One region of the Tumebacillus amylolyticus genome, then DNA from elsewhere that is predicted to be linked to it. Evidence: riboswitches for the same ligand, from Rfam matches in the RefSeq annotation. Region 1 holds a riboswitch; each other region holds the start of a gene.
What was found. A riboswitch is a leader RNA that binds a small molecule or an ion and turns the genes downstream of it on or off. The one in region 1 is predicted to bind cyclic di-GMP.

Region 1 (5,092 bases):
TGCTGGGGCGGGGAGATCTTCGCGATCTGTTGCAGGTGCGCCGATTGCTCGAATTGGGAGCGGCGCAGATGGCAGCCGATCTGCAGGGAGACGAATGGCGGTTGGCTCCCGTGCGAGCCGCATTGGAGCGCATGGAAGCTGTTTCAAACAAACAGACTGTCGAGGAGCAGGTGGGCGCGGATTTGCAATTCCACCTCGCCATCGCCGAAGTCTCAGGCAACAATGTCTTGCTCAACCTCATGAACACGCTGACAGAAACGATTCGAAGCGTAATCCGACAAGCTTGGATGGACGAACACCGAATTGGGGGTCTCGTCGAGGAGCACTCCGCCCTCTATCGGGCGATGCTCGCCGGGGACAAGTCCTTGGTCCAGCGTTTGATGATCGACCATCTGGATAGAACGGAACATCAGATGGATCAACAGAAGGGAGAGCGAGATGGAGGAGAACAACAAAAACACACAGAGCCTAAACCAAGTACAAGCTGAGCACACGTCGGCCGCGATGGCTGTCGAGGGGGGCATGGCTGCACAGGCCAAAGCCACTCGTTCGCACAAACGACAACCTCTGTCCTATCACATTAAGCGTTTTTTCTTCATGGTGTTGGGGTCCTTGATATTTGCGACCGGACTTGAGATTTTTCTCGTACCCAACTCCATCATCGACGGTGGCATCACGGGGATTTCGATTCTCTTGGGTCATTTGTCGGGACTTCCGATTGGACTGTTTCTCTTTGTTCTCAATTTGCCGTTCCTCTTGATCGGATATAAGCAGATCGGGCGAACGTTTGCGGTCACCACGTTGGTGAGTGTCTCGTTGATGTCCGTATTCGTTTCGCTGCTGGGACCTGTGGCTGCACTGACGGTAGACCCGTTGCTGGCTGCTGTCTTCGGCGGTGTCTTGATGGGGATCGGGGTTGGGACGATCATCCGCTATGGCGGTTCGTTGGATGGAACGGAGATCGTGGCGATCCTTCTGACGCGCAAATTGCCGTTCTCCGTCGGGGAGATCGTCATGTTCTTCAACATCTTTATCTTGGGCAGTGCCGGCTTCGTGTTCGGCTGGGACCATGCGATGTATTCGCTGATCGCCTACTACATCGCGTTCAAGATGATCGACATCACCGTCGAGGGTCTCGACGAGTCCAAGTCGGTCACGATCATCGCCGAAACGCCGGAGGAAATCTCCGAAGCGATCCAGTATCGTCTGGGTCGCGGTGTGACGCACATCTACGGCAAGGGCGGCTACTCCGGCGAAGACAAGGAACTGCTCTATGTCATCGTCACCCGCTTGGAGCTGGCAAAACTCAAAAGCATCGTGCTGGAGTTTGATTCCCATGCGTTCATCGCCATCGAGCACGTCTCCGACGTGACGGGCGGACGCTTCCGCAAGAAAGCGATTCACTAGCTCAACTTCACAACTCATAAAAAACCCCTCCTTCGATGAAGGAGGGGTTAACTTTTGGTTGTTGAAGTGAGTTTAGTAAGATCGTATAATGAAGGGTGACAGTACTTACTGTACGAGGTATTGTGCTTTGGGAGAGACGAACTCAGCGCTGTCGCTGAAGTCGCTGACGTTGATCGAATATTCGCCGCTGTCGGAGCTGGATGCGAGGCTTTGTACCAAGACTTGCTTCTGATCAGCCGAGAGCGAGTTGTACGCTTTCTTCATGCTCATCAGTTCGACCGGGTATTCGCCGGAGTTGTTCGGCTCACCGCTGACATCAAGCATGCTCATTGCAGAAGAAGCCAGACCGACGAAGAGACCGACGGCCATCACAACAGAAAGACCATGAGATTTTTTTGCCATATTGGACCTGTCCTTTCGGTAACCCGGCTGCCCTGGCAGAGAACTTGACTCTCGCGGTTAGGCCCGTGGCTTTGCGTCCCACGCTTTCGCAATGGTTTGCCCTTATCGTTTGAGAGATCAGAGACTTATCAACGAAGCGGGAAAAACTTGTTAATAAGTGAAAATAACACCCTGTCTGTTATCTATATTATTCGTCCTTTACGGGAAAGTCAAGCAATGTTCAGGACTTTGTGCCCTGTTTCTTTTTAGTACATTAGACTTATGATACTTGTGGATAGAACTACGAAAGGGACGGATGATCTGTGAGCAATCCTCGGGAACCCGAGCAAAAACGCTTTTTCTTCAAACGTAAGAAAAAGTCTGACACTAGGGCGAAAGTACCAGAAACGTTAGAGGCAACCGAACCCTCTGCGCCTTTGATCCCGGAAGTCCCGGATACGCCGCTCGAACCGAAACCGGATGCGGAGGCGTTCCTCCAATTGGCACAAGCTGTGCAAGAACAAGCCGGCGCGCTCGCGATGGCGAATTCCTACGATACGCTGCGTGGAAACAAGCCGAAAGTGCCGCGTTGGCTGCTTTTGGTTGTGGCCGCTTCCTTGCTTGGAAATCTCGGCGGGGGTTATCTCGTCTACAAATACCGCAACATTGCCATCTCCAAGCCGGCCGTCGCGCCGGTCGAAGAGGCCCAGACGGAACCGGCGTTGACCGAAGAACAACAAAAGATGCTGGCTCAAATGCAAGAACAAGCCCAAGAGGAGACTGTGCCTCCGGTTAAGCAAGTGGTCGCTTGGACGACGGAACAGGCCGAAGTGTTGCCGAAGACCGAGCGTACGCGGATCGAATCGGTGCTTGGTACGATCAAGAAGCAGGAGGATTTCCAAAACGGCTCCTTCAACTTCGTGTTCGTCTCCGGTCTCAACCAGATCACCGCCATGCACGGGGGTGGAGCGGTCGTCTCTGCGTTTGTCAACAACGGCTATCTCAAATCGTTTACCCCGAAACAAATCAAGCTGACCGTTTCGTACGGCAATCAGATTGTGCTCGCCGGCACGTATGCACAAAAAATGCCGCAGTGGGCGCCGAGCGATGTCTACCTACTAGAGTGTGCGTTTACCGCCGACGACGTGCGGGACGCTTCGATCCTCGACAGGCTGTCGAAGAGTCCGGCAGAGCAAAGCAAATTGAAATTCGAAGCGCGGATTGCCTTTGACAAGGAGTCGAAAGTTCCGGGCGGGGGGCCGGAAGAGTTGTGGGAGTTGATGAACACCCACCTCGACGTGCCGCCAACTCCGACTCCGATCGTCACGGCGACCCCGACTAAGAAGTAGACAGGCGGAGAAACTCGATGAAATTCCTCTTACTTAAATATTGGAAGGCGGTTCGGAAGCGGATCTGGCTGATCGGTCTCTTGGTTGTGTTTGCGGTCGCGACTTCGTATGTGTTTACGACTCATTTTGTGACTCCGCAGTATCGGGCGACGACGAAGCTGATCGTCAACCTGAAACCGACGGAGAACACCGATGCGTTTTTGAGCGACGTGATGGCGTATCCGAAGATGATGAAGACGTACAATGAGATTTTGAAAAGCTACACGGTGACGTCGGCGGTCGTGTCGAAACTGGGGCTCAAGATGACGCCGGAAGCTCTGGGAGCTTCGATCACGATCACGTCGGTCAACGAATCGCAGATCATCGCCGTGCAAGTCACCGACTCCGATGAGAAACGCGTTGCGCTGTTGGCAGACGAAGTGTCGTACATGTTCATCGACAAAGTGGAGCAAATCATGCAGTCGGACAACATCTTCGTGTTGGACAAGGCGCAAGGCCGCGGCGTGGTGAAGTTGAAACCGAACCTCAACATGAATTTGTTGACGGCGGCGGTTTTGGCCGTGCTGGCCGGTGTCGGCGGGCTCGTTCTGCGCGAATATCTCGATACGCGACTGAAGATGCGTGAAGAAGTGAAGTCGGCGCTCGGGCTGGTCATGGTCGGCGAGATCGGCGTGTGGAAAACGGAGAGCCGCCGGTTTGCTTGGCTTCGCAAGTTGAAGTTCAAGTCGGCTCGCAACGACCCGAATCGCAGGGTGATGGAGAACTACAATGCGCTCTATCGCAACCTCGTGCCGCTGAGCATCTTGCAAGAGATCAAGACGTTGTCGATGGTCTCGACAGTTCGGCATGAGGGCAAATCGACCGTATTGACGCAGTTTGCCGTGCATTTGGCACAGAGCGGGCAGCGGGTGTTGTTGATCGACGGCGACATTGAGCATCCCGCGTTACATGTTATGTTGCAAGTTCCCAATACAGTCGGGTTGGGAGACTTCCTCGGCGGGCGTATGGAGTGGAGAGACGCCGTTCAGGGAACTCGAGTGCCGCACTTGCAATTGCTGAGCGTCGGGACGATGACGCAGGCGGGTGTGAAAGGGCTCGGGGGAGAGGCGTTTGAACGGATGTTGAGAGAGGCGCGGGAAACGTACGATCTCGTGCTGATCGACACGACGGCGCTCGGAGAGTCGCTCGTGCCGCAAGTCGTCGCGCCGCAGACGGATGGCGTGTTGTTCCTCGTCGGCAGCGGGACGGTTCATCGTGACGACGCCAAACTGGCATTGGATGCACTCACTGCGGTGGGGGCGAATGTGCTGGGGACGGTGCTCAACAACTACGACGGCAAGACGGAAAAGTCCCCGTTCTTCCTCGAACGCGTAGGAAACCAAGTAACTCTCAATAAGTAAAAAAAGACCCTCGCCGCGGCGGGGGTCTTTTTTATAGGATTTTCATAGGATGGGCCTCGGAGCAGAAGGGGCTCACGGGGCTCTTTATTACTTCGTCGTACTGCAGGTGCTGTTGGCGAAGACGTTGTGGTACATGGTGCGGAAGGCTTCGAGTTCGCGTTGCAGGGAGTAGTGCCGGCGAATGGTTTCGAGGGCGCCGGCGCTTGCTTTGACGAGGGTTTGCTCGTCGGTGCACAGCAGCGTGGCTTTCTCCACCAATTCGTCTCCGTCGGAGTAGAGATAGCCGTTGACCCCGTCTTGGATCAGGTCTTGGTTGCCCGGCACGTTCGAGGCGAGGATGGCTCGACCGAGCGACATCGCTTCCAGCAATGCGTGAGACAGCCCTTCCGAAGACGAGGTGTTCATCACGACGTCCGCCGCCCGATACAGGTCGGCAATTTCGTCGTAGGGCACGGCTCCCAAGTACTTTGCGAAATTCGCATGCTTGGCAAACGCCTCCTCCACTTCTGCGGTCGTCTTGGGGTCAAGATCTTGCCCTGCCAAAACAAACCGCAC
Region 2 (5,092 bases), 700 kb from region 1:
GGTCTCTGGCACGGAGCGAACTGGACGTTCGTCGTCTGGGGGATGTGGCACGGCGTCGGACAAGCGGTGAACAAAGTCTGGAGCAAGTACCGTCCGAAGTCGACGTGGCTCCCGCGACCTCTGGGTCAAGTGGCAGCTTGGGCGCTGACGTTCCACTTCGTCTGCTTGGGCTGGGTGTTTTTCGCTTCTCCGACGTTGCACAACTCCTTCGTTTTCTTAAAACGCATGTGGGGGGTCTGATCCATGTTCAAGGCGTTTGCCAAAGGGGTCTTGCTCGCGTTGCTCCTCGTCGCCGTCTATCTGATCGCGGAAGGACCGAGCGAGCGCTTCATCTACACCGACTTTTAGCAAAAGAGCACCTGACCGCACGCGGTTCAGGTGCTTTTTTTTCCAGTTGCAAAGTAGGAAACTCTCACAGTAGGATGGTAGCATGAGAGAGGAGTGTGTTTGAACATGACTTTGTGGAAGCGATGGACGCAAACCCTGTTGCTGGGCGTCTGTGTGGCGGGCGGTCTGGGAGTTGCTCAGGCGGCTTCCGCTGCGACGCCGGAGCGACCGGACGTCTATGTGGACGGCGAATGGATTCGGTTCGATGTGCAGCCACAAGCGTTTCAATACCGCACCCTCGTTCCGATGCGGATGATTTTTGAAGCTTTGGGCGCCGATGTGCGCTGGGAAGAGGCCACCCAAACGGCGGTGGCGACCAAGGACGGTGTGACGTTGCGCCTGCCGATCGGGAGCACCCGTGTCACCAAAAACGGGGTGGCGATGCCGATTGACGTGCCGGCGCAATTGGTGAAGGACCGGACGATGGTGCCGGTGCGATTTGTCGCCGAGTCGTTCGGCGATGAAGTGCTCTGGAACGAAGCGTTGGGCCGCGTGACGATCAACAGCGTCAACGCGCCGAAAATTCGCGTGGTTGGCGACGACGCGCTCTTGAAGGACGGGATGACGGCGAATCTTCAGTCGTTGGTGCGCCGCAACGACCTGACGACGCTCGTCGAAAACGAAATCGGCAAGACGTTCAAGAAGCCGGTCTGGGTCTACTTGGCGAACTCCGCAAAGGGCTTTGAGCAGAACATCGCGAAGTACGGCGGCGATCGCAACGCGAAGTCGATGGCGGAAACGGCGGAGGGCGTGACCTATGGGTCGCATGTGCTGATCCCGCTGAACAAACTGCCCAATGACGGGGAGCTGACCCAGACGGTCTCCCATGAACTGATGCACGTCTTGCTCAACCAGAACGGCGGGCTCTCCCTGCCGTCTTGGGTACACGAAGGCTTGGCGTGGCAGACGGGGCTCGATGCGCAGTTCAAGTCGCAACCGGCCGTCATGCGCCGCCAGATGGACGGCATGCTGCGCGATTATGTGCTCGGGGTCGTGGAGCAAGGCAAATACCAACCCCTCCTGTCGAGTCAGGACGGCACCATCGATGCCCTGACGACCGCCGGGTACAACGTGGAATTGCAAGACTATCTCGCCTATCAATATTACGTGGCGACGTACGGCAAGACGAAATTCCTCAGCTATCTGAACGCGTACGTCTCGGGCGGTACCCATGCGTTTGAATCGGCGACGGGGGTGACGGAGGCGGCGTTTGAAGCTGACTACCGGGCCTATCTGGATCGCGAAGTCAAGCGCACGTCCAACGGCATGGAGATCACGCTCAACGTTCCGGCGAATTTCCAAGGCGTGGTCCAACTCTTGCCGCAGGGCACAGGCAAGACTTCGACAGACGCCCTTGTGTTACAACCCGGTCTCCAAAAAATTCGCGTCTACAAAGACGGGCACGTCGAAGGCGTTCAGACACGACCGACAAACGACCGCTCCGATCGCGAGCAGAGTGCCGTCTATCTGTTTGTCGATGTGAACCAAGCGGTGAAGGAACAGGGCGTGTCCACCGAGAGCGGCGGGATGGGATTCTATGATTCGTACGGGGAGTATTACTACGGCTATGCGTGGTTGGAAACGGAGCAAGACGCGGTCTATCCGGACACCAATCGAGTGTTGGGGTTGGAAATCCTCGATGTCCATGCGTTTTAGCTAGGACTTTTGTCGCTTGTGACAACTTCGCAAGGTTTGTAAGATTAATAATATAGACAAACATTTTCTCCCGATAAAGGCAAACCTGATCGAAAGACAGGGACGCAAAGCCACGGGCCTACCGTGCGGACGTATGCACGACGGCAGCCGGGTTGCCGAACTTGAGATGTTTTTTCAAGAACGGTGAGCAGCACTCGTTGGGAAAACGAGGAGGAGTTTTTTATGAAAAAGTGGAAGTTTGCGGCGATGATCATGGCCGTGACGTTGATGACCGCGCCGGTCTCAGCTGCATTTGCAACCGATCCGGGTACGCCGACCCCCCCACCGACTCAACCGACCGATCCGGCAGAACCTCCGGTCGTCGTACCGGGTGACGATGGCGGCACGACAACCGACCCGACGACAGGTGACATGTGCTCCGACGACGACGAAGGAGATCAGGACGACAACGGGGGGACGACCCCGACTCCCGACCCGACACCTGTGCCCGACCCTACGCCTACTCCCGACCCGACACCTACGCCGGAACCGACTCCGCAACCGAGCTTCGGGTTTGACAAAAACGACCACGGGCACGGCAAGGGCGACGACAAACAGCATGACGAGCACGGACAAAACGACAACGCTTGGGGCCACACGGACGGCAAAGGCTCGGGCGGCGTGACGACGACCTGCCACTCCGACAACGGCAAACACAAAGGCTGGACGAACAAAATCACCAACATGGTCAAACACCTCGACGAGCTCAAAAAGCAACTCGCGTCGCTGGAGAAGCAACTCGACCTGCTCTTAGCTTGGGCGAAGCAAAACGGCTCCACCACCGACCAAGACGCGCTGCAACAAGTGCTCGAAGCGCTCAAAGCCAAGGACGACGCGGGCGAAGCAGCACCGGACGATCTCGTCGTGATGTCGGACGCGCAAGACAAACTGCAGAACCCGGACGGCGCCATCCAGTCGCTCGAAAAAGCGCTGACCCTGGATTACAACAACCAAGACATCTACACCCGCCTCTCCAAGCAACACGTCAAGAAGGGCGATACCAACGAAGTGAAAGTCTATGTCCAAGGCAAGAAACCGGCCTTCGACGTACAACCGGTCATCCTCGACAACCGCACCCTCGTTCCGCTGCGTGCCATCGGCACCGCGCTGAACGCAGACGTGAAGTGGGACGAAGCGACGCAAACGGTCACCCTCACCAACAAGAACGGCAAAGTCGTGACCTTGCAGATCGATTCAAAGCAAGCGACCGTTGACGGACAGCCGGTTACCCTCGACGTTCCGGCCAAGAAGATCAACGACCGCACGCTGGTTCCGCTGCGAGCGCTCGGCAACTTCTTCAACTTGACCGTTGACTGGGATGACAGCGCACAGATGGCGATCTTGAAGTAACTCCACAAAAAAACCTCCGCATCCGGGCAACCGGAGCGGAGGTTTTTTCGTAAGGTCATCGGGACGGACACGCAAACAAATCGGAAGGTGGCTATTGCAACGGCTTGCTATGATAGGTGACGATGTAGCGATCGAGCTGTTGGCTCAACAGGAGGACATTCGGGTGCAAGAGATCCCCTTGGTACTCCTTCACGACTTCGTTCAACTTTCGGCGGATGCGTTCGATTTCTTCCAAGTAGGTGTCCATTCGCAAAACCTCGTTTCGGAAAAGGTCTTTCTCTTATTTTAGACAGTTTGTGGAGAATTAACAATAGTTAATTCACTCGGAGTTGGTAAAATTTCAAGTTAACCCAAGTAGCGAACTGCTAATTCTCCACTTTTCTCCGCTTCTTGACGCAATTCTTCCACATGCGGGCGCATCATGACGCGGTAGTGTTCGAGGTTCTCCACACAATCTTGGATCGTGTCACGTAGACTTTCGTAGGTGACGTTGTTCACCGCATCGATTTGGCGGTCGTAGCCGACACGCTGGACGAAACGGTCGATCTTGGGATCGTAGGAGAGCGAGACGAACGGCACTCCGCAGTGCGCGGCGAGGATCAACGAATGCAAGCGCATCCCGATGATCAGGTCGGTGTTGGCAATGATATTCGCGATGTCGCGGAATGAGAACTGGCGGTTGAGCAAAACGGCGCGCTCCTTCATGTAGGAGAGCACTTTCTGCGACGCGCCTACGTCCCCCGGATATTGCATCGGGATGAACACGACTTTCCAGCCGGCGCGAATCAAATCGTCGGCGTTCTGCGCGAGAACTTTGTGGAACGGGTGCGGCGTCACCCAGTTGCGAATCGCGATGCCGGCGATCTTCTGCTTGCCGCCCAAGTAGGGGGTCTGCACACCGAATTCGCTCAACATCTTGGCACCGGCGTCCTTGGAGAACAACTCCGGGTTGATCGCAAAAGCCGGGTCGGCCGTGACGTACATCTCGGGCTTGGAGACGCCGTACATTTCGAGATCGTCGCGCGACTTGGCGTCACGGACGGTGATTAGATTGACATGGTTGACGACTTTGCGGATCAACCTCTCGCTGAGCGGCTTGGAGATCGGACCAATGCCTTGTCCATAAAAGACAATCGGCTTGCCAATCATCTTCGCCAGTCGTGCAATCCCTAAGTAATACAAAATGCTGCGTCCACCGGTTACGTCCTGCAGGAGACTACCGCCTCCCATAACCAACATGTCGCAACGCATCAGTTCGCGGAAAATCACGCCAAAATTCCAGCGGTTAAAAGCTTGGATGCCAAACAAGGCTTCCGTGCGGGTGGGCTGGTTCGAGAGCACGACGAGTTCCGCATCAGGACGTTCCTTGCGAATGCTCGACATGATGCCGTACAGGACGGTGTCATCACCCAAGTTGTCGAATCCGTAGTAACCGGATATTAAGATACGCGGCATTAGCTCTGCTCCTCGTGCGGTCAAAATACAGAACTAGTATACCATTCGACCCCCCCGATGAAAAGCGATGGATGGGAAAACTTACAGCGCATGACGACCCTGATTGTTCCTCATACTACACCAAGAAAATCACGACGGAGGAGGCGACCGAAGTGGCACGAAATACCCCGCGCAAATCGAGATTCCGGTTTCTTTGGACGCTGCT
Region 3 (5,092 bases), 480 kb from region 1:
TTCCAACGCAGGACAACGTCGTTGCCGTTGACATAGCTTTGCGTGAAGTTCGCCGGAGCTTGCATCGTCGGGAACGTCAAGTTGAAAGCAACTTGGCTGCCTTCCATCGATTCGCCGAAGCGATCGCTGTAGGAATGCACTTCGTAGATGTAGTCGCCTCCCGGAAGGTTGGTGAACGTGTACGAGGTGCCGGTCACCGTTTTTTGCAAAACAGGTTGACCGTCTTGGATCAGGTAGATGTTGTAGGCCGTCGCGTAGGTAGCCGCCGTCCATTTCAAAGTGATGTCATTGCCGTTGGCCGTCGTCTGGGTCAGACCCGTCGGCGGTTGCATCGTTGTGGAGTCGAGGCTCACCGTGATCTGGCTGCCTGTCGCCGATTCGCCAAAGCGGGTGGAGACGGTGTGTACCGAATAGATGTGATCGCCGGATGCGACTTTGGAGATCGTCGTCGTCAGCGACGTTGAGGTCTTGAGCAGCACTTCTTCGCCGTTGACCACTTCGTAGATTTTGTACGAGTTTGCGTATTGTGCCGCCGCCCAGGTCAGAACGATGTCGTTGCCGTTCTGGATCTTGGACGTGAGATTCGCCGGGCTTGCCAACGTCGGCAGAGCCAAGGTGAACGTGGTTTCTGCTCCCTCCGGCGATTCGCCCAACGTGGTCGAAACGGCCGTTACGAGGAAGTGGTAGTCCCCACCCGGTTGGTTGGTCAGCGTGAGAGTCGTGGCCGTTTGGGTTTTCACCAACACGTTTTGACCGTCAACCACTTGGTAGACCTTGTAGCTCGTCGCATATTGAGCGGCGGTCCACTTCAAGGTGATGTCGTTGCCGTTGGCAAGCGTGTAGGTCAGGTTGGTCGGAGCGGGCATCGTCTGTCCGTTCAGGGTGAACGTAAGCGTTGCGCCATCCGCCGATTCGCCGAAGCGGCTCGAGAATGAGTGCACTTCATAGGTGTAATCGCCCGGCGTCATGTTGGAGTAGGCAACGGAAGTGCCCGTCACGGTGGACTTCAGAACTTTCGTTCCGTTGGTGACTTGGTAGACTTTGTAGGAGTTTGCGTACGGTACTGCATCCCAGTTCAGGGTGAAGCCCGTTGCAGAGGTGATCGCTTGCACCACTTCCTGAGGTGCTGCCATCAATGGCAGGATCAGCTCAAGGTTCACTTGGCTTCCTTCTGCCGATTCACCGTAGCGGGTCGAGACCGAATGAATCTCGTAGGTGTACGTGCCCGCCGCTGCGTTGGTGAACGTGTACGCAACTGCGCTCGTCGTCGCTTTCAAAACTTTCTGGTCGCCGTTGACGAGGTAGATCTTGTAGGAGTTCGCGTTCGAAGCTGCGGTCCAGCTCAGTGCGATGTCGTTGCCGTTGTTGATCTTGTACGTGAAGTCGCTCGGAGCGGTCATCGTCGGAGTCGCCACCGTCAAGGAGACGAGGCTGCCCGCGGTCGATTCGCCGAAGCGGTCGCTGTAGGAGTGAATTTCATAGGTGTAGTCGCCGGAAGCTTGATTCGTAAACGAAGTGCTCGTCCCAGTGACGGTTTTGACCAAGGTTTTTTGACCGTCGGTCACTTGGTAGATCTTGTAGCCGGTTGCACTGGAAACTGCGGTCCAGCTCAGGTTGATGTCGTTGATGTTCGCCAGCGTGAACTTGAAGTTCTCCGGGGCGGTCATCACCGGCGGAACCAGCGTGAAGCTTGCTTGCGTGGAGTCTGCCGATTCGCCGAAGCGGTCGCTGTACGCCGTCACGACGTACACGTAGTCGCCCGCCGGCATGTTGGTCAGCGTAAGCGTTGTTGCGGTTTGCGTCTTCTGCAACACTTTTTGGCCGCCAATCACTTGGTAGACGTTGTAGGCCGTCGCGTATTGCGAAGCGCTCCAAGAGAGGACGATGTCGTTGCCGTTCTGCACTTTGGAGGTGAAGTTGCCCGGTGCCGCTTGCGACTGTTCGCCCAAGTCGATCTTGGTCGTCGCCGAAACCGGAGATTCGCCGTACAGCGTGTTCACAGCCGAGACTGCATAGGTGTAAGAACCTGCTGCTGCATTTGTGAACGTGTACGTGGTCTTGCCGGAGACGGTCGTGACCAACGTGTTGGTACCGTCCGCGTTGACTTGGTAGAGGTTGTACGAAGTTGCGTACTGCGAAGCCGTCCAAGTCAGTGCGATGTCGTTTCCGTTGACCAGTTTGTAGGTCAGGGAGTCCGGTGCCGCCATCTTCGGATAGGTGACGGTCACAGACACCGGGGCGCACGGGCCGGATTCGCCCTCTGCACCAAGCGTCGTCATGACGTACTGGTACTCGCCTTCCTTAAGCGCCGGGAACGTGTACGAAGTAGCGGTCGTCGTCGCCAAGACTTGCAGTTGGCCGTCGATGATGCCGTATACGTTGTACCCGGTGGCTCCGAAAACGGAGCTCCATGTCAGTTTTACAGTGTCGGGAGTTGTCAGTTGAAAGGCAAGATTGCTGGGTGGCAGCATGCCACTGGACAGGGTTGTGATCTGCGGAGTCGTTGTGGTGGTTGCAGGAGCCGGTCCTGCAGGAGTGGGTTCAGTAGCGGGAGTGGTGTTGTCGACGGTGGACGTTGCCGGATCAGGCTCGGGCGTCGTCACAACGTCAGTCTGTCCTCCGAGGGGAGGTGTTCCCTCCGGGTCTGTCGCTGCGAATGCGTTTAGCATAGGAAACACGAGCTGGAACACAAGCAGCAGCGAGGCAAACAAAGCGAGTTTGCTGCAAAAGCGTTTTCCCATGTACAGGTCCTACCTTTCTCGTGAAAAAGGGGAAGAACAAGAGGTCATAAAAAATGAACCTCTTAGACAGGTTCATAGAACGAGACTATGAATCCCTGTGGCAACCGGCTGCCATCCACGATCTGATACGTCGTGGGTCAGGCCCTTGGCTTTGCGTCTCATGGTTTCCCATGATTTGCCCTTTTCACTTGGTGTTTTTTGATACAATTCCATCATATTGCTTAAATGAAATTATGTGAATATGCGACTTTTCCTGTCTTTTTGTGTCTGAGGTCTTACCCATGTAGGTCTAAAGTCACGAATTTCCTTATAGGTATAAAATCCTATAACATTACGAGCAACAATCGTGAAAAAAAGCCCCGCACCGGGTGCGGGGCTTCACACTGGGGCGGGGCTTACGCTTCTTGGGAAGCTTTGAGTTTCGCGAGTTCTTCTTCGACTTTGTTTTGCAGGGCAGTGTCAGTTGCGTACTTTGCAAGTTGAAGATGCGTTGCGCGTACACGGTTGCCCGCTTCGGCGGTCGCTTCCATCAGGAGGACACGCTCTTCCATACGGGCGAAACCTCGGACGGCGCTGTCTGCGTCGATGGAGTTCAGCGTGCAATTGAGGTCGTAGCTGGTCTGTGCCGCTTGCGAACGAGCGATGAGCAGGCGTTTTTTCGCTTGCATGTCTGCGTACTTTTCTTGCAGGTCGCGCAGTTGGTTGTTCAGGGTTTCCGTCTGGGTGGCGATCGTTTCAAGTTGCGATTCGTAGGTGGTCAGTTTGGACTCCAGCACGATTTTTTCTTGCAACGCGACTTTTGCGATCTCTTCGTCGCCGGTTTCGACGGCCAGTTGCGCTTGGCGGGCGCGTTTTGCGATCAGCGCTTTGGTGTCGGATACGAGTGCCGCTTGGCGTTGTTCCAAGAGCACTTGATGCGCGATGGTGCGCTCCGCTTTGGTGATTTCGAATTCGACGTCACGCAGGTATTGCTTGATGAGAGCCACCGGGTTTTCGAGCTTGTCCAATCCTTCGTGGACACTGGATACGACGAGATCGCGGATGCGTTTGAAGATCATGTTATTGTTCCTCCTTGGGGGTTTGGTTTTTGAGTTCACGGCGGGTTTTCGCTTCCCATTCATCGAGAGCGTCGAAGGTCTGCTCCGAGACGTAGGAGTCTACCGTCATCCTCATCGGACGGCGGCGAACTCGACGCTTCCAGAATTTCCAGCCGCCGACGAGCAAGACCAGACCGACGAAGAATCCGATGACGCCGCCGAATCCGTCATGGTGCTCGCCGCGTTCCCCGCGGAAGTTGGTTTCGTTTCGGTGCGAGAATGCTTGGGTCTGGGCGGTGTGACGGTCCTCGCGACCGTACGACTGCCCTTGCTGTTGCTGTTGCCGTTGTTGCTGGGCATCATGTTGACGAAACTCGTGCGAGTAGGCGAACGTCCGAACTCCGACCGCTACCACCGCAGCGACAACGGCCAGCCACAAGATCGTGCGCAAGAACTTCCACATGCGTTTCATGGTGGATGTGTCACTCCCTTCTTCTGAGACCCAGTGTACGAGCTCTCGATGAAAGGATCATGAAAAAAAGCGTCGGGAAGCAAGTTGCCTCCTGACGCTTTTTTCCTTACTTTCGCACGGGGAATTTCGCGGTGAAGAGACTCCCCGCCCCCGGCGTACTTTGCACCGAAATCGTACCTCGGTGTGCCTCGACGATCCACTTTGCAATGGCGAGGCCGATCCCCGTCCCGCCCGTCACTCGTGAACGGGCTTCTTCTACACGGTAAAAACGCTCAAAGATTCGCTCCTGCTCCTCAAGCGGTATCCCCATCCCGGTGTCGGACACGCGCAAGACGTGCGCTCGGTTCTCCGTCGAGACAGAGACCGAGATTCGACCGCCCTCCGGTGTGTAGGCCAGCGCGTTGTCGAGCAGGATGACCAGCAATTGTTTGATTCGCTCGGCGTCGCCGGTCATCATGAGATCGGACGACGCTTGCAGCGAGAGGTCGATCTCTTTTTCCTGTGCGAGCGTTTTGCGAAGTCGGACGACATGCTGGGCGGTGTCCGCCAGATCGAAGGTCTGCACGTACAACTCGACTGCGCCGGAGTCGGTACGGGCGAGGGTCAGCAGGTCGGCGACGAGTTTGCTCATGCTGTGCACTTCGTCTTTCATATCGGCGAGCACAGTTTGAGAGAACTCCGAGAGGTTGTCGCCGTCCTCAAGTTCGATGACGTCGATGGACGATTTCAAAACGGTCAGCGGCGTGCGCAGTTCGTGGGAAGCGTCGGCGACGAATTGTTGTTGTTTGTAGTAGGACGATTTGATGGGAACCATCGCCCTCGCGGCCATGCGCTGCCCAAAG

Region 2: it holds a riboswitch for cyclic di-GMP, as region 1 does, so the genes downstream of both, JJB07_RS02380 (copper amine oxidase N-terminal domain-containing protein) here and JJB07_RS05545 (hypothetical protein) in region 1, are expected to answer to the same signal.
Region 3: it holds a riboswitch for cyclic di-GMP, as region 1 does, so the genes downstream of both, JJB07_RS03360 (OmpL47-type beta-barrel domain-containing protein) here and JJB07_RS05545 (hypothetical protein) in region 1, are expected to answer to the same signal.

Annotation. Positions count from the first base shown of each region.
Region 1 is NZ_JAEQNB010000001.1:1,199,379-1,204,470, forward strand. Features, by position in the region: gene JJB07_RS05535 (FCD domain-containing protein) at 1-488, shown strand, start outside; gene JJB07_RS05540 (YitT family protein) at 523-1,407, shown strand; gene JJB07_RS05545 (hypothetical protein) at 1,513-1,809, opposite strand; cyclic di-GMP riboswitch class I at 1,824-1,920, opposite strand; gene JJB07_RS05550 (hypothetical protein) at 2,112-3,137, shown strand; gene JJB07_RS05555 (tyrosine-protein kinase domain-containing protein) at 3,155-4,537, shown strand; gene JJB07_RS05560 (glycosyltransferase) at 4,625-5,092, opposite strand, start outside.
Region 2 is NZ_JAEQNB010000001.1:503,566-508,657, forward strand. Features, by position in the region: gene JJB07_RS02370 (MBOAT family O-acyltransferase) at 1-240, shown strand, start outside; gene JJB07_RS02375 (copper amine oxidase N-terminal domain-containing protein) at 454-2,043, shown strand; cyclic di-GMP riboswitch class I at 2,112-2,203, shown strand; gene JJB07_RS02380 (copper amine oxidase N-terminal domain-containing protein) at 2,266-3,432, shown strand; gene JJB07_RS02385 (aspartyl-phosphate phosphatase Spo0E family protein) at 3,524-3,679, opposite strand; gene csaB (polysaccharide pyruvyl transferase CsaB) at 3,778-4,887, opposite strand; gene JJB07_RS23885 (LCP family glycopolymer transferase) at 5,040-5,092, shown strand, end outside.
Region 3 is NZ_JAEQNB010000001.1:716,686-721,777, reverse strand. Features, by position in the region: partial or broken gene JJB07_RS03360 (OmpL47-type beta-barrel domain-containing protein) at 1-2,741, opposite strand, end outside; cyclic di-GMP riboswitch class I at 2,838-2,931, opposite strand; gene JJB07_RS03355 (PspA/IM30 family protein) at 3,137-3,799, opposite strand; gene JJB07_RS03350 (hypothetical protein) at 3,801-4,250, opposite strand; gene JJB07_RS03345 (sensor histidine kinase) at 4,357-5,092, opposite strand, start outside.